DNA from 2 places in the Klebsiella sp. HN106 genome. Region 1 is predicted to be linked to the other one. Evidence: predicted binding sites of a transcription regulator. Region 1 holds the regulator's gene; the other holds the start of a gene.
The links. Region 1 encodes LexA, which represses DNA repair genes until DNA is damaged. Its sites were predicted from a motif close to TNCTGTATGTACATACAGNA; they were not measured.

Region 1 (7,231 bases):
TGTTGTTGCGGTAATAGGTCATCAGGACGGCCTGCTCGCGCGGCAGAATGATGATATCGCCGATCGTGTCTTTCTCGACCTCGAACTTGTTCATCTGCAGCGCGTGGTCGATAAGCTCGCTGGCAGACGCCGCAGGCGTGGTCGCGTCCGCAGAGTACGGCACGTTGCGCAGCAGGGCGAGGTAGCATTCCAGCTGTTCGGTAAGCTGCTCGCGGGTCAGGGAACGCTGACGCGATGCCAGCAGCGCCGTACAGCACAGGTTCATAGCGTTTGCCGCACCGGCATTGTTAATGCGTACCATCAGGTCTGAGGCGATGTTATTTACCGTCGGCGTCAGCCAGGAGGGGCGAACGGCTTCGATAGGATCGATCGACTCGCGCCAGTCCGGCACATGTTGATTCAGGTAGGCCATCAGCGGCAGCGGTTCGCCGAAGTTAACGTAGCCCTGGCCGAGATTACGCAGCTTGCTTAAGCCGCGCAGCATCTGCGGCAGGTTCTCTTTCTCTTTTGTCGCTCCGCGCAGCTCTTTAGCGTAGGTACCAACCTCCATCACGTGCTCGTAGCCGATGTAGATTGGCACCAGGGTGATGGGGCGATTACCGCCGCGCAGCATCGCCTGAATGGTCATCGACAGGGTACCGGTTTTCGGATCCAGCAGGCGTCCGGTACGAGAGCGGCCGCCCTCAACGAAGTATTCTACGGAGTAGCCGCGGCTGAACAGCTCGCCGAGGTATTCGCGGAATACCGTCGAATAGAGCTTATTGCCCTTGAACGTACGGCGAATGAAGAAAGCGCCGCCGCGACGGAAAATCGGCCCGGCAGGCCAGAAGTTCAGGTTGATACCGGCGGCGATATGCGGCGGAACCAGGCCCTGATGATAAATCACGTACGAGAGCAGCAGATAATCCATATGGCTGCGGTGGCACGGGACATAAACGATCTCGTGGCCTTCGTGCGCCAGCTGGCGCACGCGCTCGGCGTTATGCACGTTAATGCCCTGATACAGTCGGTTCCAGGTAAAGCCCAGCACGCGGTCTGTCAGGCGAATCATCTCATAGGAGAAGTTCGCGGCGATCTCTTCCATCAGGGCGATAGCGTTTTGCTGCGCCTTTTCATGAGAAATTTTCTTGCTGCGCGCTTCGTCTTCTACCGCACGGGCAATGGCTTTCGACGCCAGCAGTTTATTGAACAGATCCTGGCGCGCAGGCAGGCGCGGACCGACCGCCGCCAGACGCTGACGGGCGAAGTGCATACGCGCCACGCGGGCCAGCTTCTGAGCGATAGTTTTATCGGTGCCGTGTTCGTCCGCCATTTTACGCAGCGAGACCGAAGGCGAGAAACGCACAAAGCTGTCGCGGCCCAGCCACAGAACGGCGAAGAATTTCTGAATGCCGTTGAGCATGCGCAGTGGCGGGTTAACCTCGCCTTTTTCACGCCCCGGTGCGCGACCGAACATGACCGAGACTGGCACCATTTGCACATCAAGATCGGGGTGATTACGGTGCAAATCCAGATAGTCGTGAAAGAGCTTGATAGACTCTTCTTTCGGCGTGTAATAGGTGAATACGCGCGGTCCGCCGTGGATAAATACGTAGCGCGGAAGCAGGGCGCCGTCGATCTCCAGCGGCTCCAGCGGGTCCGGTAACTCATGCTCCAGACATTGCGCGCGCAGCGTCAGCAGGTCCGCCTTCGAATTGTAGGGCAGGACGTACATAATGGGCCGCGAGGTATCCAGGCCTAACTCTTGAGCAGGTTGTGCCGGAATCGACTTGCTTTTTACCAGCGCCCTTAATGGTAAATTCAGTAATTTATAGTAAATTCGTTGCCAGCCAGACATAGACGATGTGAAGCCTCTGGTTAATCATGCAAATGCGCCGCAAGAATAACAGAAAGTGCGCAAAATTTCCGTTGTAACGCGGCAAACGCGTACACTCATTGACGTCATTTACATAAAAAGGTTTGTTTGATGGCCAATAATACCACTGGGTTAACCCGAATTATTAAAGCGGCAGGGTATTCCTGGAAAGGATTCCGGGCGGCATGGGTCAACGAGGCCGCATTTCGTCAGGAAGGCATCGCGGCCATCATTGCCGTGGTGATTGCCTGCTGGTTAGACGTCGATGCCATTACCCGGGTGCTGTTAATTGGCTCGGTCCTGATAGTGATGATAGTTGAAATTATCAACAGCGCGATTGAAGCGGTCGTGGACCGTATAGGCCCTGAGCATCATGAGCTTTCCGGGCGCGCGAAAGACATGGGCTCTGCGGCGGTTTTGCTGGCGATTGTCATCGCGCTGATCACCTGGGGAACCCTTTTATGGGCAAATTACCGCTAACTCCTGTCGTAGCGGCTCGCAAAACGAAAAGAAACTCCTGATTTTTGTGTGAAATGTGGTTCCAAAATCACCGTTAGCTGTATATACTCACAGCATAACTGTATATACACCCAGGGGGCGGAATGAAAGCGTTAACGACCAGGCAGCAAGAGGTGTTTGATCTCATTCGGGATCATATCAGCCAGACGGGCATGCCGCCGACGCGTGCGGAGATTGCTCAGCGCTTGGGGTTCCGTTCCCCAAACGCGGCGGAAGAGCACCTGAAAGCGCTGGCGCGTAAAGGCGCAATCGAAATCGTTTCCGGCGCCTCCCGCGGTATTCGTCTGCTGACGGAAGAAGAAACGGGCCTGCCGCTTATTGGCCGCGTAGCAGCAGGGGAACCGCTGCTGGCCCAGCAGCATATTGAAGGCCACTATCAGGTCGATCCGGCCATGTTTAAACCGAATGCCGATTTTCTGCTGCGCGTCAGCGGTATGTCGATGAAAGACATCGGCATTCTTGATGGCGACCTGCTGGCAGTCCATAAAACTCAGGATGTGCGTAACGGCCAGGTAGTTGTGGCGCGTATTGACGAAGAAGTGACCGTAAAGCGCCTGAAAAAGCAGGGTAACGTCGTCGAACTGCTGCCGGAAAACAGCGAATTTTCGCCAATCGTGGTGGATCTTCGTCAACAAAGTTTCACCATTGAAGGCCTGGCCGTCGGCGTTATTCGCAACGGCAACTGGCAGTAAACTCTTCCTCTCGCGGCATCATCTGATGCATGATGCTGCGTCGTTTTTCCTCTTTTTGGCACTCTCTCCATGTTTTTTAACGCCGCCGACAAAGCCCTGTGGCGCTTAGCGCTGCCCATGATCTTCTCCAATATCACCGTTCCGCTGCTCGGACTGGTGGACACCGCCGTTATTGGTCATCTCGATAGCCCGGTTTATCTGGGGGGCGTGGCGGTTGGCGCAACGGCAACCAGCTTCCTCTTTATGCTGCTGTTGTTCCTGCGAATGAGTACCACTGGGCTGACGGCCCAGGCGTACGGCGCTAAAGATCCGCAGCGTCTGGCGCGTGCGCTGGTGCAGCCGCTGTGCCTGGCGCTGGCCGCCGGGGCGGCCATTGTGCTCTTGCGGATGCCGTTGATCGACCTGGCGCTGCACATCGTCGGCGGCAGCGAAGCCGTGCTCGAACAGGCCAGACGCTTCCTTGAGATCCGCTGGCTAAGCGCGCCGGCATCGCTGGCGAACCTGGTCCTGCTGGGCTGGCTGCTGGGCGTGCAGTACGCCAGAGCGCCGGTGATCCTGCTGGTGGTCGGCAATGTTCTTAACATTGTGCTCGATGTATGGCTGGTGATGGGTCTGCATATGAACGTGCAGGGGGCGGCGCTGGCAACGGTCACGGCAGAATACGCCACTTTCTTTATCGGCCTGCTGATGGCAAGGCGCGTGCTGGCGCTGCGCGGCGTTTCCCTGTTAATGCTAAAAAACGCCTGGCGCGGCGATATACGTCGCCTGCTGGCGCTGAATCGCGACATCATGCTGCGTTCGCTGCTGCTACAGCTTTGCTTCGGTGCGGTAACGGTATTTGGCGCTCGCCTCGGCGCCGATGTCGTCGCGGTCAATGCGGTTCTCATGACGATGCTGACCTTTACCGCCTACGCGTTGGACGGTTTTGCCTACGCCGTTGAGGCGCACTCCGGGCAGGCCTACGGCGCGCGTGACGATAGACGGCTGCTGGCTGTCTGGCATGCGGCTTGCCGCCAGTCAGGGATAGTGGCGCTGGCGTTTGCGCTGATTTACGGACTTGCCGGCGAACAGATTATTGCGTTGCTGACCTCGCTGCCTTCCCTGCAGCAGCTGGCCGACCGCTATCTGGTCTGGCAGATGATTCTGCCGGTCATTGGCGTCTGGTGCTACCTGCTGGACGGCATGTTTATCGGTGCGACGCGCGGTGCGGAGATGCGTAACAGCATGGCGGTGGCGGCGGCGGGGTTTGCCCTGACGCTGTTGACGGTACCCACGCTCGGTAACCATGGACTGTGGCTGGCGCTGACGGTCTTTCTCGCTCTGCGCGGCGCTTCCCTGGCAGCGATCTGGCGGCGGCACTGGCGGCGCGGAACCTGGTTTTCGTAGTGCATTTAGTACATCTGATGGTTAAAGATTCCGAATAATAAATCTTACTCAGAATACTCATCTATAGTTAAGTCATGTCCGAAACACAGCGGGCTGTTCATTCACCGAACGATAACCGAACGATGAGGAATGCATGATGAATAAAGACGAAATCGGCGGTAACTGGAAACAGTTCAAAGGTAAAGCGAAAGAGAAATGGGGCAAGCTGACTGATGATGACATGACCGTCATTGAGGGTAAGCGTGACCAGCTGGTCGGTAAAATCCAGGAACGTTATGGATATGAAAAAGACCAGGCAGACAAAGAAGTGACCGATTGGGAAACCAAAAACGACTACCGCTGGTAGCGAAAACGTCGTGTTTTAACCCACTGTTATTGCCTGCACGATCGGTACATGGAGGTACTGCTACCCTTGATTCCCGCTGCGGCTAACGCCTCAGCGGGCTTTCTTTTTTATCTGGATGGTATGGTCGTGATGACAGTGGCCCGGCGTACTGCAGGATTCGACCTCGACGCAGGCAGCGCAGAGGCCGTGAGCTTCAATGACGTTGTGGCGCAGCGCGAATCCCATTCTTGCCGCCAGCGTATGCATTATATCTTCGACGCCTTCCGCGCACTCTTCTTTCACGCCGCCGCAGCGGTCGCAAATAAACATCGCTGAGCTGTGGGTTGGCTGATCGAAAAGGTGGCACAGCACGTAGCTATTGGTCGATTCCACCTTATGCACGAACCCCTGCTCCAGTAAAAACTCCAGCGCCCGATAGACGGTCGGCGGTTTAGCCTGGGGCTCTTTTTCACGAAGGAGATCGAGCAGGTCGTAGGCGCTGATTGCCCCTTGCTGCAGGCTCATCAAACGCAATACTTCGAGGCGCTGCGGGGTCAGGCGCACGCCACGCTGCGCGCAGAGCTTTTCAGCATGCGCTAACATTTGTTGCGAAGTGGTCTTATCCATGAGCGTCCTCTGGTTGCGTGAATCTCAAACTGTTACTTTATCACGATACCGATGAAACGCCGAGACCCGGCGGACTATACCCGTCACACTTCGCGTCACATACGCTTTGGCAGCGTCAATTCGTCCCAGCCGTCACGCTCCTGGGGTCGCTCTGGCTTGCCCCCTTATGCTATACCTGATGCATCTCATTTTCGGGAGAAAACGATGAAACGACCTGATTGCATTCGACACTGGCGTGAACTGGAAGGGGCGGATGATTCCACCTACCCTGACAGTACCGAGCTTTTCTCCATCGGTGCGCCGCTGGCGCGCGGTCTGCGGCTCAATCGCCTGGGGATCCACCATGAGCGCCTGCCGCCCGGGCGCCGCACTTCTTATCCACATGCGGAAAGCGACGAAGAAGAGTTTATCTACGTGCTGGAAGGCTATCCGGAAGTGTGGATTAACGGCTACCTGTGGAAGCTGGAGCCGGGGGATAGCGTCGGTTTTCCTGCCGGAACCGGCATTTGCCACACGTTCCTCAATAACACCGAACAGGAGGTCCGCCTGTTAGTCGTGGGTGAGGCAAACAAGAAATTTAATCGTATCTACTATCCGCTTAACCCCGGCTATGCCGCTACGCGTCAGGATCGCTGGGTTGACCATCCGCCGCAGTTTTTCGGCCCTCACGACGGCAAGCCGCGGAAAAAATAGCGTTTATTGCGGGATGGAAAGGGGGGGCGCCGACGCTATGCGCCAGTGGTTTATCTTTGTGCTATAGTAGCGCCCCTTTTTACCCGGATGCTTATTTATTCGCCATGATGTCAGAATCAACGCCTACTGCTTTTGCTGCCCACCGTTTTTCCATCGCGCCCATGCTCGACTGGACCGACAGACACTGCCGTTATTTTCTGCGTCAGCTGTCGCGCCACACGCTGCTGTATACCGAAATGGTGACCACCGGTGCGATTATTCACGGTAAGGGCGACTATCTGGCCTACAGCGAGGAAGAGCATCCGGTCGCCCTGCAGCTCGGCGGCAGCGATCCGGCTGCGTTGGCGCACTGCGCAAAGCTGGCGCAGGCGCGCGGCTATGATGAAATTAACCTCAACGTCGGCTGCCCGTCCGATCGCGTACAGAACGGTATGTTTGGCGCCTGCTTGATGGGGAACGCGCAGCTGGTGGCTGACTGTATTAAAGCGATGCGCGACGTCGTGTCGATCCCGGTTACGGTAAAAACCCGTATCGGCATTGACGACCAGGACAGCTATGAGTTTCTGTGCGATTTTATCGAAACGGTATCCGGGAAGGGCGAATGCGAGATGTTTATCATCCACGCGCGTAAAGCCTGGCTTTCAGGCCTGAGCCCCAAAGAGAACCGCGAGATCCCGCCGCTGGACTATCCACGCGTTTACCAGCTTAAGCGCGATTTCCCGCATCTGACCATGGCGATCAACGGCGGTATTAAGTCGCTGGAAGAGGCAAAGGAGCATCTTGAGCATATGGACGGCGTGATGGTAGGACGTGAGGCCTATCAGAATCCGGGTATTCTGGCCTCGGTGGATCGGGAGATTTTCGGCGTGGAAGGCGTCGATGCTGACCCGGTTTCCGTGGTCCGGGCGATGTATCCCTATATCGAACGCGAACTGAGTAACGGAACCTACCTGGGGCACGTGACGCGTCATATGCTGGGGCTCTTCCAGGGCATTCCCGGCGCGCGCCAGTGGCGTCGCTATCTGAGCGAAAATGCGCATAAAGCCGGGGCCGACATCAATGTACTGGAACAGGCGCTGAAACTGGTTGCCGACAAGCGTTAGTTTTTCGCTAAAATCTGGTCAAATTCACCAC
Region 2 (7,231 bases), on a different contig from region 1:
ACGCGATTATCGGACCACGGCCTATCGGCTGGATAGCTTCCGTGGATAATAGCGGCCAGCATAATCTTGCGCCGTATAGTTTTTTCAACTGCTTTAACTATCGGCCGCCGATTATTGGCTTCGCCAGCAGCGGCTGGAAAGATAGCGTGCAGAATATCGTTGAGACCAAAGAGTTCGTCTGGAACCTCGCCACCCGCCCCCTGGCGGTCGCGATGAACGAAACCTCTGCCAGTATCCCGCGTCACGAAGATGAATTTGTCCGCGCCGGGCTCACTCCCGCCGCCAGCCGCCTCGTCAGCGCCCCCCGGGTAGCCGAAAGTCCGGTCAATTTTGAGTGTCGCCTGTCGCAATGCATCCAGTTAACCACCGCCGAAGGGCTGGCGGTTGATACCTGGCTGGTGCTGGGCGAAGTTGTGGCAGTGCATATTGATGAGTCGCTGCTGGAGGACGGGATTTACCAGACCGCCAGGGCTCAGCCGATTCTGCGCGCGGGCGGTCCCAGCGCCTATTACGCCATTGATGAAAGCCTGCGCTTTGACCTTGTGCGTCCGGACGCCCGCCAGACGTTTATTCCGACTCCCCCGACCGGCAAGCTCCCCGCCGGGCTGGTCGGGAAGCAGCTTTTTATCCGCCTGTTATCATCCCTTTAACCTCCCCTGCGGAGGCCTGCGCGCAAACGCCCTTCAGTATCCCTCTCTCCACTGCCTCACCCCTGGATTTTCTCTGCAGTGAACATGACTCCTTGTCTGGTCATTTTTTGCCCCCATATTTCCTATACTAAAGAAAGACGAGATAGCGAGGTGGACTATGGCTTCAGGCTGGGCAAATGACGACGCGGTGCAGGAACAAATCGATAGCACTATCAATGACGCGATTGCACGGGCGCGAAATGAGCTGTCATCGGGTGAGAGCAACAAATTTTGTGAAGAATGCGGAGAACCGATCCCCGAAGCGCGTCAGCGCGCGGTCGCGGGCGTGAAATACTGCATAAAATGCCAGCAGGAGAAAGATTTACATAACAATACATTTTCAGGATATAATCGTAGAGGTTCCAAAGATAGCCAGCTTCGTTGACCGATATTTACCGTTCATTACCGCATATCGCGTTATCTTTTCGCGCACGTTTTTTGGCAAGCGGCGTGGCAATATGTGCCCTTAAAGCCCTCTGAACTTCATCCTCACGGGTTTTGCTTTTCCCGGCCAAAATAATTTATTAATATTCAATAAATTAATACTTATTCAAAAAATTAGATGGACACTGTTAATTTCCTTCGATTTTATCTCCCGTAAAAAACCGTGATACTTATCACATCGACGCAACATCGTCCCCTGAACAGAACAACCTGCGAGAGATTAACTATGAAAAACATGAAATTTGCTGCCGCTGCCATCGCCCTTTCCGCTTTCTCTTTTGGCGCATTCGCCGCCCAGCCGGTGACCTCGGCTCAGGCAGAAAGCATGAATAAAATTGGTGTAGTTTCCGCTGAAGGCGCGACGACGCTGGATGGACTGGAAGCTAAACTGGCTGAAAAAGCAGAGGCTGCCGGCGCGACCGGTTATAGCATTACCTCAGCTAACAGCAACAACAAACTTAGCGGTACCGCGGTTATCTATAAATAATCGCCGCGACTTGCCGCTATTTCCTGTAGCCACATCCTGTAATGCCACTGTTTTAACCCTGTAAGATCCTTTAATACCCTTGCCTTGCCCGTCCACGCCACTGGACGGGCTTTTTTTTGCCTGCCGCTACGGTTACCAGCGCTCAGCCACCTTTGCCAGGCCCTGTTCAAGAGACGGAACGGCGCCGGTGGCCACAAGACAGCAGGCCAACTGAATTCGCAATGATTGCGGTAGCGGTGCGCTCCCGACGATGCAGCGCTCAATCCAGCGGGCGGTGACTTCAGGATCTTTTGACTCCGGCAGGGCGAGTGCCTGCGCGGCTACGCTATCCTGTCGTTCATTTACCACCCGCATACCAGATGCATCAATCAGGCTAATCTGCGGACAGCGCTGCGGGTTGGCGTAAACCTCCCCTTCGGTACCGTGCATCAGCAGCGCCCGCCCGCCGATTTCGGCAAAGAATTTCGCTACCCGGCCGACGTATTCCGGGTGTGAAACGCTCGACAGGCGCAGCGCCGCCTCTTCCGCAAAGGGTGTCGCCAGCTTGGCCAGCGTGTGGGCGCTGTTGCGCACGCCCATGCGCCAGCGCATCGCCAGCTGTTTTTCCAGCGGTGGGCAAAATGCGCCGACCGGAACGTAAACCGGCTGATGGCTATCCAATCGCGCCTGGGCCTGACCCGCGTGAAGCGTCGCCGGGATACCCATCAGTTCAAAAATCGTTTCCGTCACCACGCGGGTCGGATCGTGGCTCACGCCGTGGACGATGACCGGGAAGCCGAGCTTATGCAGCAGGACGGCGAGCAGAGGGGTCAGGTTTGCCTGTTTACGCGCGCCGTTATAGCTGGGGATCACAATGGGCATCGGTTTGGCGACCGGCGGAGTCAGCTTAATCGTATGCGCCTGCATCGCTTCATAGAAGCCCTTCATCTCCGCTTCGCCTTCGCCTTTAATGCGCAGAGCGATAAGAATGCCGCCGAGCTCAAGCTCAGGCACCTCGCCGTTAAGCATCCGCGAGTAGAGCGCGCGGGCTGTCTCCACATCCAGGTCGCGGGCGTGGTTCTTTCCGCGCCCGACTTCTTTAATAATCTTGCTGTAGTCCATTGCAGGCTCCTCTGAGCTTCTCACATCGTCGACATTGCACCACTATCGCCGCTTGCGACGCGTCGGTTTTGCTTTCGTTTTTACTATAACCTCAGGGACGGCAGGCTGCTCTATCGGAAATACGGGTAATGCGTTCAACAGGCGCTTACCGTAATTTTTGGTTAACAGACGTTTATCATAAATCACCACCTCTCCCCAGCAGCTATGACTGCGGATCAGGCGCCCCACCTGCTGAATCAGGTTGAATGACGCGCTGGGCAGGCTCTGGACTTCGAACGGATAGCGGTTGAGGCTTTTGAGCCATTCACCTTCGGTGATCACCACCGGGCTGTCTATTGGCGGGAAAGCTATCTTATGGATATGCACCTGGCTTAACAGCTCGCCTTTTAAGTCCAGACCTTCCGCAAAGGATTGCAGCCCAACCAGTACGCTGCGCTCGCCGCCTTCAACGCGTTTGCGGTGCAGCTCCACCAGTCGGTAGCGGGGCTTATCGCCCTGAACCAGCAGCAGCAGGCGCAGATCGGTCACGTGCTCGAGAAAACGCTGCATCGCTCTTCCGCTGGCGAACAGCACCAGCATGCCGAGATGCTTTTTGCTCTCGACCTGTTCACGGAAATAGGCGGCCATTTCGGCAATATGCTGCTCTTCGTTATCGATAAGCGGTTCATAATGCATCTGCGGAATGACGATTTTACCCTGTTCGACGTGGTTGAAGGGCGAATCCAGCGCCACAAAGCGATCTCCGGCTTTCTCTTTCAGCCCGCTCATCTCCTGCAGGCGAGAGAAGCTGTTCAGCGAACGCAGCGTCGCAGAGGTGACGACGATATGCGGGACGCTGCGCCAGAGCAGCCTTTCCAGCTGATCGCTGACGCGGATCCCCACGCAGTGGAACCAGATATGCATCTGACCATCGCGCAGATCGCGGGTAACCCATTTAGTCACCGGTGCGCCGGAGGACTGCGCCAGCGACGCCAGCCGCCACAGTTTACTTTGGCTTTCAAACATCCCCAGCGCGCGGTTCATCTGCAGCAGAACCCGGTGCAGACGCACCACATCGTGCGTGCCGGTTTTTTCGCCCAGATCGTTAAGGAACAGCTCCGCCAGGCCGCGCAGCGTTTCGGTGAGTTTCGCCAGCCGCTGGCAGATCTCCATGACTTCCTGCGGCAGTTCCCCCATCGGAAAGCGATGCTCCGCCTCCTGGCCGGCCGGCATGTAGAGATTGAGAATATTATTCAGCGAGGAGATTAGCTCGAACAGCTCCTCGCAGTGTCCAGTCAGACGTTCGGGATTCGCCAGCGGCGGCGTGGTCTTAGGGCGAAACTGCTCCATGCAGGTTGCAACCAGCTTAGTGAACAAATCCAGCTGCAGGCGATACCACGGGGCGGTAATTTCAGCGCTCATTTCCAGCGCATCGCGGGCGACCTCCGGCAGATGGTGGCCTTCATCAAGCACCAGCAGTAGATGCTTCGGCTCCGGCAGCACCGCTTCGCTCTCCATAGCCGCCATCACCAGCGCATGGTTCGCCACCACCACTTCCGCTTCCTGGATTTCCCGTCGGGCGACAAAGAACGGACATTCGCGATAATAATGACAGTTTCGATTCAGGCAGCTGGCTTTATCCGTGCTCAGGCGGCTCCACAGAGAATCATCCACGTTTTTGTCGGTATGATCGCGCAGGCCGTCCCATTTGTAGCTATCGAGATCCGCTTTCAGCGTTGCGCACAGCTTCTGCTCCGCCTGGTTGTTAGGCGTGAGTTCGTCATCAAGAAAGGCCAGCAAATCCTGCTGCGTCGGTTCCGTGCTGGCAAGCGCGGCCAGGTTACGCGGGCAGACGTAGCGCCCGCGGCCAAAGGCGGCGGTAAAGCGCAGATCGGGGATGATTTTGCGCAGCAGCGGCAGATCTTTACTGTAGATTTGGTCCTGCAGCGCAACGTTGGCGGTGCTGACCACCAGCGTTTTTTGCTCTTCGCGGGCAATAGCAATGCCAGGGATCAGATACGACAAGGTTTTGCCGACCCCGGTCGGCGCTTCAATCGCCAGGTGCCGCCCCTCTTCTCCGGCGAGCGTCTTCGCCACATCGGCGATCATCTGCCGCTGCGGAGGCCGGGGAATAAAGTCAGGAATTTGTTCCTGAAGCGCCTTATACCAGGCGGCGATTTGCGCTTTCAGCGCTGCGGTCAAAGCCATGAGAAAACCTGAATACTGTATAAACAGCCACTATTGTGCCATTTTTGCCGGGAGGGAGGTATCCCTTTTTCGGCAAACAGGAAGCGGTCTCGCAGAATCAGGTTGAAGTCGGTTTATGCAGCCACAACCAACGCTCGACATCCACTTAATGAATAATGTGTCATAACGTTATTTTATCCGGGCTGAATATAATTTTCAAAATACCAGCACAGTCACCAAAATCGCTATCAATTTAACTTTATGGGCATTCAAAAAAACATGAAGATGTTTAAAATCATCTAAACGAATTCCGAAAAATATCGTCAAAAAGACCGTGAAATTAAAATTAATCCTTTAATTTCAGATACATTAAGAATATCTACACTCATAATATATTATATCTTAAACGCTAATCCGTATACTGCTTTATGAACCCGCAGGGTCTGTAAATTATTGAGGGTATATATGGTTGCTTTTTTAATGTTATTAGTATCTGTCATTCTTTTGATAGTTGCAGGTTATAACTTTGTTAGTTATTGCAAAAATCGTAAAAATAGTTCATTGCCAAAAGTAAGATCTCATAAAAGATAAATAGCGAGCGGCAACATTGAAGTCAGACTTAGCGGGAGAGTGTTAAATTTTAATCGCGATGTGTTCTCAAAGGAACAAGCTGCGGTAGATTTCCCCACCGCAGCCAGAACAACTTTACTCAGCCGCAGCAGGTTTGCGCGGGCGGCGACGGCGAGGAGGCTTACCGTCCTGAGTGCGCGCTTTCGGCGCTTCGCCATCGGTGCGACGCGGAGCAGCCTGCTGGGCACGACCTTGTCCCTGACCACCACGTCCCTGGCCGCTCCGGCCCTGGCTCTGACCGCCACGACCGCCGCCGCGCTGCTGCTGGCGACCGTTCTGAATCGGCTCGGCTTTGATCGACGGATCCGGCTCGTAACCCGCAATGGCGATGCGCGGGATCTCTTTCTTCAGCAAGCGTTCGATATCATGCAGCAGCTTATGTTCATCTACGCAGACCAGCGACAGCGCTTCGCCCGTTGCCGCAGCGCGCCCGGTACGACCAATACGGTGCACGTAATCTTCCGGCACGTTTGGCAGCTCGTAGTTCACCACGTGCGGCAACTCTTCAATATCCAGACCGCGCGCGGCGATATCGGTTGCGACCAGCACGCGGATGCCGCCGGATTTAAAATCAGCCAACGCTCGGGTACGCGCGCCCTGGCTCTTGTTGCCGTGAATAGCGGCGCTGCGGATGCCGTCTTTATTGAGCTGTTCCGCCAGGTGGTTTGCGCCGTGTTTGGTGCGGGTAAAGACCAGAACCTGCTGCCAGTTACCTTCGCCGATCATCTGCGACAGCAGCTCGCGCTTGCGCTTTTTATCGACAAAATGCACCAGCTGGCTCACCTGCTCAGAAGCGGTGTTACGGCGGGCGACTTCGATTTCCAGCGGGTTATGCAGCAGCTTTTCCGCCAGTGATTTAATGTCGTCGGAGAAAGTTGCGGAGAACAGCAGGTTCTGCCGCTTTGCCGGCAGCTTCGCCAGCACCCGGCGAATATCGTGAATAAAGCCCATATCCAGCATACGGTCGGCTTCATCCAGCACCAGCACTTCGACTTTGTCCAGGCTCACGGCGTTCTGATGCTCAAGGTCCAGCAGACGGCCAGGGGTTGCCACCAGAATATCGACGCCGCTGCGCAGCTTCATCATCTGTGGGTTAATGCTTACGCCGCCGAAAACCACCAGCGAACGAACGTTAAGGTATTTGCTGTAATCCCGGACGTTCTCGCCAATCTGTGCCGCCAGCTCGCGCGTCGGGGTCAGGATCAGGGCGCGCACCGGGCGACGACCTTTGGCGTGGGGTTCTTTTTGGATCAGGTGCTGAAGCAGCGGCAGCGTAAATCCCGCCGTTTTGCCGGTACCCGTCTGGGCGCTGGCCATCAGATCGCGGCCCTGTAATACTGCCGGGATAGCCTGCTGCTGAATAGGGGTTGGCTCTACGTAGCCCTGCTCAGCGACGGCGCGCAGGATTTCAGGATTCAGGCCAAGGGAATCAAAAGACATAACAACTCCGAACCGCCCCGGCCCGTCACAGGCGTAGTTTTCAGGGAGATTATTGCGAAAGAGATGGCAAAAACCACAATGCCATGAAGTTGCGCAGTCTAGCAGATTTTGTGACGAACCGCATAAAATCTGCCGAAAAGAATCCTCTGCCTCACAAACGACAGCTCCCCGTTCTGTCGATGAGAAGCGGCGATGGCGCTTCGCGCCAGGCGTCCTCGAAATAGCACGTTTAATGCCTCGACAGGGAAGCCGCGAACAAAAGCAGAGAAGCGCC

Region 2: a site for LexA is predicted at 4,922-4,941, ahead of dinG (ATP-dependent DNA helicase DinG). Genes of this name have one in related genera too.

The regions. Positions count from the first base shown of each region.
Region 1 is NZ_JBLURD010000003.1:321,064-328,294, reverse strand. Features, by position in the region: gene plsB (glycerol-3-phosphate 1-O-acyltransferase PlsB) at 1-1,837, opposite strand, end outside; gene ACSIPU_RS12530 (diacylglycerol kinase) at 1,967-2,335, shown strand; gene lexA (transcriptional repressor LexA) at 2,458-3,066, shown strand; gene dinF (MATE family efflux transporter DinF) at 3,136-4,452, shown strand; gene ACSIPU_RS12515 (CsbD family protein) at 4,589-4,798, shown strand; gene zur (zinc uptake transcriptional repressor Zur) at 4,889-5,404, opposite strand; gene ACSIPU_RS12505 (cupin domain-containing protein) at 5,609-6,097, shown strand; gene dusA (tRNA dihydrouridine(20/20a) synthase DusA) at 6,202-7,200, shown strand.
Region 2 is NZ_JBLURD010000002.1:235,487-242,717, forward strand. Features, by position in the region: partial or broken gene ACSIPU_RS07735 (flavin reductase family protein) at 1-560, shown strand, start outside; gene ACSIPU_RS07740 (DksA/TraR family C4-type zinc finger protein) at 808-1,074, shown strand; gene ybiJ (DUF1471 family protein YbiJ) at 1,360-1,620, shown strand; gene ybiB (DNA-binding protein YbiB) at 1,753-2,721, opposite strand; gene dinG (ATP-dependent DNA helicase DinG) at 2,764-4,908, opposite strand; gene ACSIPU_RS07760 (small membrane protein) at 5,368-5,478, shown strand; gene rhlE (ATP-dependent RNA helicase RhlE) at 5,593-6,957, opposite strand.